3 regions of the Devosia sp. ZW T5_3 genome follow, and region 1 is predicted to be linked to each of the others. Evidence: predicted binding sites of a transcription regulator. Region 1 holds the regulator's gene; each other region holds the start of a gene.

What was found. Region 1 encodes LexA, which represses DNA repair genes until DNA is damaged. Its sites were predicted from a motif close to TGTTCNNNNTGTGTTCNG; they were not measured.
Region 2: the regulator LexA is predicted to act here: its motif matches at 827-844, upstream of recA (recombinase RecA).
Region 3: the regulator LexA is predicted to act here: its motif matches at 882-899, upstream of ACI3KW_RS14875 (YifB family Mg chelatase-like AAA ATPase).

Annotation. Positions count from the first base shown of each region.
Region 1 is NZ_JBJDRE010000002.1:35,295-37,562, reverse strand. It holds gene glp (gephyrin-like molybdotransferase Glp) at 1-309, shown strand, start outside; gene lexA (transcriptional repressor LexA) at 418-1,131, shown strand; gene ACI3KW_RS02685 (YybH family protein) at 1,161-1,511, shown strand; gene ACI3KW_RS02680 (IlvD/Edd family dehydratase) at 1,562-2,268, opposite strand, start outside.
Region 2 is NZ_JBJDRE010000003.1:47,433-49,700, reverse strand. It holds gene ribB (3,4-dihydroxy-2-butanone-4-phosphate synthase) at 1-776, shown strand, start outside; gene recA (recombinase RecA) at 926-1,996, shown strand; gene alaS (alanine--tRNA ligase) at 2,183-2,268, shown strand, end outside.
Region 3 is NZ_JBJDRE010000011.1:97,095-99,362, forward strand. It holds gene ACI3KW_RS14870 (GH25 family lysozyme) at 1-770, opposite strand, end outside; gene ACI3KW_RS14875 (YifB family Mg chelatase-like AAA ATPase) at 954-2,268, shown strand, end outside.

The DNA of each region.
Region 1 (2,268 bases):
GTCTCGGCCATGGTCACTGCCACCGTCTTCATCAAGCCGGCCCTGCGCAAATGGCTCGGCTATGTCGAACAGCCCAGTTGGCGCCTGCCTTTGGCTGGCCCCACGCCGCCCAATTCGGCGCGCCGCCACTTCATGCGCGCCCAGCTCGTCCACACGCCAACCGGCCCCGAGCTCATGCCGATCTCACAGACCGACAGCGGCCACACCTCGTCCCTGTCAAATGCTGATATGCTGATCATCCAGCCAGAATTCGACCCCGGCGCCCATGCAGGTGCGATTGTCGAAACCATAGAGATCGACGCATTTTGACTGTCGAGCCAAGAAAATCGCGATACGGGCGCGGGGGATATTGCGGAACATAACTGGAACACGTATAGTCGTTCTGCCTATGTTCCGAATCCCTGTGGAGGGCCGCCAATGCTGACGCGCAAACAACACGAGCTGCTGATGTTCATCCACGAACGGATGAAGGAAAGCGGCATTCCTCCCTCATTCGACGAAATGAAGGACGCTCTCGATCTGGCGTCCAAATCCGGCATTCACCGCTTGATCACCGCGCTGGAAGAGCGCGGCTTCATCCGCCGCCTGCCCAACCGGGCCCGCGCCCTCGAAGTGGTCAAGCTTCCCGATTCGATGAATCCTTCGCTGGGCGGCCGCAAGGCGCGCTTCGAGCCATCGGTCATCGAGGGCACACTGGGCAAGGTATCCAACCCGCCGGCGCGCCAATCTGTTGGCGACGATTACGCCCGTCCGATCTCGATCCCCGTCATGGGCCGCATCGCGGCTGGCACGCCCATTGAGGCTATCCAGACCCACTCCCACACCATCATGGTGCCCCCCGAAATGCTGGGGGCCGGCGAACACTACGCGCTGGAAGTGCGCGGCGATTCCATGATCGAGGCCGGTATTTTTGATGGCGACACCGTCCTGATCAAGAAGCAGGAATCGGCCAGCACCGGCGAAATCATCGTCGCCCTGGTCGACGATGAGGAAGCCACCCTCAAGCGCTTGCGCCGCAAGGGCAATACCGTCGCACTCGAAGCTGCTAACCCAGCCTATGAAACCCGGATTTTCCCGCCTGACCGGGTCAAGGTCCAGGGACGCTTGGTGGGGCTGCTGCGGAAGTACTGATAGTGGACCACGCCACGCCTGAGGCGGTGATGGCAGCTTATGCCGAGCTCATCAACCAGCATGATTTTGAGCTGCTGACATCGTTGATCGATGACGACGCGACCTTTTGGTTCAGCTCTGGCTCCTACCATGGCATGGAGTCAGTGCGAGCCGCCTTCGAGCGGACCTGGCAGCGGTTTTCAAACGAAAGATATTGGCTGGAAGACGTCCGCTGGATCGCCAAGGCGGATACGGCGGCAAGCTGCATCTATAGTTTTCATTGGCAAGCGGTCATCGAAGGGCAACTGGCGCAAGGCAGCGGCAGAGGAACGACCGTTCTCGGCAAGCGAAGAGGCGAGTGGCGCATAGCACATGAGCATCTGAGCGCCTTTCCCGAGTAAAAAAGGCCCGCTGGTTTGGCGGGCCTTTCTGTTTCTGAGACTTAGCGCGCCTAGTGATTATCCCGCGGAATCCCGTTGGTCTGAGCGATCCGCTGGTACTTTTCAGCTGGCTTCAAAATAGCGCCGTCGCCGAGCTGGCCGACGATGCCGCGCTGGATTTCCTGCCATGGGGTCTGATGCTTGGGATATTTGTACCCGCCCATCGATTCCAGATCGGCCCGACGCGTGGCGATTTCCTCGTCGGAAATCAGGATATTGGCCGTGCCGGTATTGAGATCGATGCGCACCCGGTCGCCGGTCCGCAGGATGGCGAGATTGCCACCGGCAGCCGCTTCGGGCGATGCGTTGAGGATCGAGGGCGAACCCGACGTGCCCGACTGGCGGCCGTCGCCGATACAAGCCAGCGCATGGATACCCTTCTTGATCAGGTAATCAGGCGGCCGCATGTTGACGACTTCCGCCGCGCCTGGATAGCCGATGGGCCCGGCGCCGCGCATGAACAACAGGGTATGTTCGTCGATCTCGAGGGAGGGATCGTCGATCCGGTGGTGGTAATCCTCCGGCCCGTCGAACACGACAGCCTTGCCCTCGAACGCGCCGGGGCTGGCCGGATTGTTAAGATAGCGGTCGCGGAATTCCGAAGAAATCACGCTGGTCTTCATGATGGCGTTGTCGAACAGATTGCCCCGCAGCACCAGGAACCCGGCTTCGGCCTTGAGCGGATTGTCGAAGGAGCGAATGACCTTGTCGTCCTGGA
Region 2 (2,268 bases), on a different contig from region 1:
CCCATGCCGGCGATTTCATCCGCCCCGGCCACATTTTCCCGCTTTTGGCCCGCGAGGGCGGCGTGCTGGCCCGCTCTGGCCATACCGAGGCGGGCATCGATCTGGCCCGCATGGCTGGGCTTGAGCCGGCCGGCGTGCTGGCCGAAGTGGTCAATGACGACGGCACCGTCAAGCGCCTGCCCGAACTGATCGCCTTCGCTCAGGAGCACAATCTCAAGATCATCTCGATCGAGGATTTGATCTCCTACCGTTTGACGCAGGAGAAGTTCCTGTCCCGCCAGGGTGTCGTGCCCACCATGGTGGCTGGCTTGCCCGCCGTGGCCTATGCCTATCAGACCCCGTTCGATCCGGTGCAGCAGGTGGCTTTGGTGTTGGGTGATGTCGAGGGCAAGAGCAACGTGCCCTGCCGCATCGTGCGCGAGCAGCCCTTGCGCGATCTGCTGGGCCGGGCTGCCGGCGATGCCGATCCGGTCGAACGCGCCGTGGCCGAAATCATCGCCCGCGGCGGCACGGGCATCGTCCTCCTGCTCCGCGGCGCCTCCGCCGGAGACCGCGAAGAGGATAGCCGCCGCTCCCCGACCCAGGACGGGCAGGGCGGCGAGCATCACGGCAGCGCCGTCAAGCGCATGAAGGGGTGGCGCGAGATTGGCGTGGGCTCGCAGATACTGCGCGATCTGGGCGTCAAATCCATTGCCCTGATGACCACCTCCGGCCGCCAATATGTCGGCCTGGGCGGCTTCGGCCTCGAAATCGGGGAAACGATTCTGCTCTCCTGAGGTCCCGGCCCAGTTTTCTTATTTTGTTCTGGTTCCCTACTTGACACTGGCGAAACAAAATGAGAACAAATAGGGCACATTAAATGGACAGCGACCTGCGGTGCCAACGCGTTGCGCGGCCCCCCAGAGCGTGAAATAAGGAGAGAACTATGGCTAGCTCGCCGCTTCGCGTTGTTGAGGGTGGAACGATGGATAAAGAAAAGGCACTTGCCGCTGCACTCGGCCAGATCGAGCGCAGCTTTGGCAAGGGCTCGATCATGCGGCTGGGCGAGGCTGCATCGATCGAAGTGGAGGCCATCTCCACCGGTTCGCTCGGCCTCGACATCGCTTTGGGCATTGGCGGCCTGCCCAAGGGTCGCATTGTCGAGATTTTCGGGCCGGAAAGCTCCGGTAAGACCACGCTGGCGCTGCATGTCATTGCCGAGGCGCAGCGCGCCGGTGGCATTTGTGCTTTCGTCGATGCGGAACATGCGCTCGATCCGATCTATGCCCGCAAGCTGGGCGTCAATGTCGATGACCTGCTGATTTCCCAGCCCGATGCTGGCGAGCAGGCTCTGGAAATCACCGATACTCTGGTGCGTTCCGGCGCCATCGATGTGTTGGTGGTCGATTCGGTAGCGGCGCTGACGCCGCGTGCGGAACTCGAGGGCGAGATGGGCGATTCTCTTCCCGGTCTGCAGGCCCGCTTGATGAGCCAGGCTATGCGCAAGCTGACCTCGTCGATTTCCAAGTCGAAATGCCTGGTTATCTTCATCAACCAGATTCGCATGAAGATCGGCGTGATGTACGGTTCGCCCGAAACCACGACGGGCGGCAATGCGCTCAAGTTCTATGCTTCGGTCCGTCTCGACATTCGCCGGATCGGCGCGATTAAGGACCGCGAGGAGATCGTGGGTAACCAGACCCGCGTGAAAGTGGTCAAGAACAAGCTGGCGCCGCCATTCCGCCAGGTTGAATTCGACATCATGTATGGCGAAGGCATTTCCAAGACCGGCGAGTTGATCGATCTGGGCGTCAAGTCTGGCATCGTCGAGAAATCCGGCGCCTGGTTCTCCTGGGATAGCCAGCGTCTGGGGCAAGGCCGCGAGAATGCGCGCCAGTTCCTCAAGGACAATCCGGATGCGGCGGCGACCATCGAACGCGGTGTGCGCGAAAGCTCGGGTCTGCTCGGGGAAGTGCTGCTGGTTTCGGGTGGCGACGAAGAAACCACTGACGAATAGTCATTCTGCCCATGCAAGGCATTCGGGAGGTGGCGCGAAAGCGCTGCCTCCTTTGCTTTTTCGGCCACGATTGGCTGCTCTAGACGCCCTCTTGCTGCCGCAATGCTGGACAGAGGCGTAAACCCCGCGATAGAAAGCCCGCGACGTTCTGCGGCGCGCTCGCGCCATTCCGATGAAAGCCTGTTGATGACCAGCGTAAACGATCTCCGCTCGAGTTTTGTCGATTACTTCGCCCGCAATGGTCACGAGGCCGTGCCGTCGAGCCCATTGGT
Region 3 (2,268 bases), on a different contig from region 1:
AGGAAGGTCAGCCAGTCGTTCTGGTTGCCGTAAAACGCATTGCGATCCACTTCCCCGCGCACGCCACGCACCACCCCGGTCTGGGTCCACTGCCAGAAGGTCCAAGTGCGGTTGTGATAGCGCTCATGCGGCTCGGCGGCGGTCGAGCGCAGCCAGAATGCATTGGGGAAATATTCGCCTTCCAGAATATCGCGGTGGAAATTCATGTCGGTATAGATGATCGGCAGCTTGCCGGTATGGCGCTCCATGGCGTCCAGCATGACGCGGATCTTTTCCAGCGCATCGGCCCGGCTCGGCTTGTTCTTGCAGCTCGAATGATTGTTCCATTCCAGATCGAGCACCGGCGGCAGCGCATCAGGATCATTGGGTACATTGGCGATGAACCAGGCCGCCTGCTCGGAGGCCAGCGAACACCAGGTCATGAAGTGATAGGCGCCGCGCGGCATGCCGGACTGGCGCGCCCGCTCCCAGTTCACCCGGAAATTGGGGTCGACATAATCCTTGCCCTCGGTCGCCTTCATGAAGACGAAATGGATGCCGGCGCCAAAAGCGGCCGGGAAGTCCACATTCTCCTGATAGCGCGCCACGTCGATCCCCTGGATCGGCATATTGCGGGCGCGGTCGACGCCCTTATGCGGGCGATTGTCACCGGGAATGGCGCCGTACAGCCCTCCGCCGGTGGAACAGGCAGCCAGGATGAACACGACGGCCGCAGCCAGCGAGGTCTTGGCGATGGCGGAAAACGAGAAGAATGGCCGGCTGGCGGTCATTGGGCGGAACTCTATGCAACAAACAAATCTGGCCTTTGATTCAACATGGCGCGGTTAATGGAGGATTAGGGTAACCAGTGTGGCAGCGCGCATGGTTAATGAGCCATATTCTGTTCGCCAAACGTTCTTGTCGGCCAATGGGAGTCCTGCTAGGCTTGCCATGGGTTTAGGGGAGCTTGAGGCATGGTTACCCGCGTTGCGACCGTGGCGTTTCAGGGCATTGAGGCCGTGCCGGTCGATGTGCAGGTGCAGATCGCGCCGGTCGATGTGCAGGTGCAGATCGCGCCGGGCGTGCCGAAATTTCTCATGGTTGGGCTGCCCGACAAGGCGGTCAAGGAATCCAGCGAACGCGTCCATGCTGCGCTGATCGCCTCGGGCCTGGGCCTGCCGCCCAAGCGCATCACCATCAATCTGGCACCGGCCGACCTGCCCAAGGAAGGCAGCCATTACGATCTGCCCATCGCGCTCGGCCTGATGGCCGCCATGGGCGCCATCCCGCAGGATGCGCTGGATGGTTTTCTGGTGCTGGGCGAACTGGGCCTGGATGGACGGCTGGCCTCGGTCAGCGGTGTGCTGCCGGCCGCCATTGCCGCGCAAAGCCGCGATCTGGGGATTATCTGCCCCGCGCCCTCCGGTCCCGAAGCGGCCTGGGCCGGCGAGGGCATCGATATCATTGCCGCCGAGAGTCTGCTGGCGCTGGTCAATCACCTGACCGGCCGGCAATTGGCGGCGCGGCCGCAACCACGCAAATATCTGCCCAATGGGGCGCTGCCTGACCTGAGCGAAGTGCGCGGCCAACAGGTGGCGCGGCGGGCGCTCGAAGTGGCGGCGGCGGGTGGGCATAATATGCTGATGATCGGCCCGCCCGGCGCCGGAAAATCCATGCTGGCGGCGCGCCTGCCCTCCATCCTGCCGCCGCTCAACCCGCGCGAATTGCTCGATATTTCCATGATCCAGTCCATTGCCGGGGAATTGGCCGGCGGCGCCATTTCCGACCGGCGGCCGTTCCGCGCGCCCCATCACTCGGCCTCCATGGCGGCTTTGGTCGGTGGTGGCTTGCGCGTGCGGCCGGGGGAAGTGAGTCTGGCGCATAATGGCGTGCTGTTTCTCGACGAATTGCCCGAATTTGCGCCCCAGGTACTCGATAGCCTGCGCCAGCCGCTTGAAAGCGGCGAGACGGTGATTGCCCGCGCCAATGCGCGCGTCAATTATCCAAGCCGGGTACAGCTGATCGCGGCGATGAATCCGTGCAAATGCGGCATGGCCGGCACGCCGGGCCATACCTGCAAGCGCGGCGCGGCCTGTGCCGGCGATTATCAGGCGCGGGTGTCCGGCCCATTCCTTGATCGCATCGATATCCGCATCGACGTGCCCGCTGTCACCGCCGCCGATATGATCGCCCCATCCAATGCGGGTGAAAGCTCCAATATTGTCGCCCAACGCGTCCATACGGCGCGCGAACGGCAGCGCGAGCGCTTCCTCGAACATGGTGCGCCCG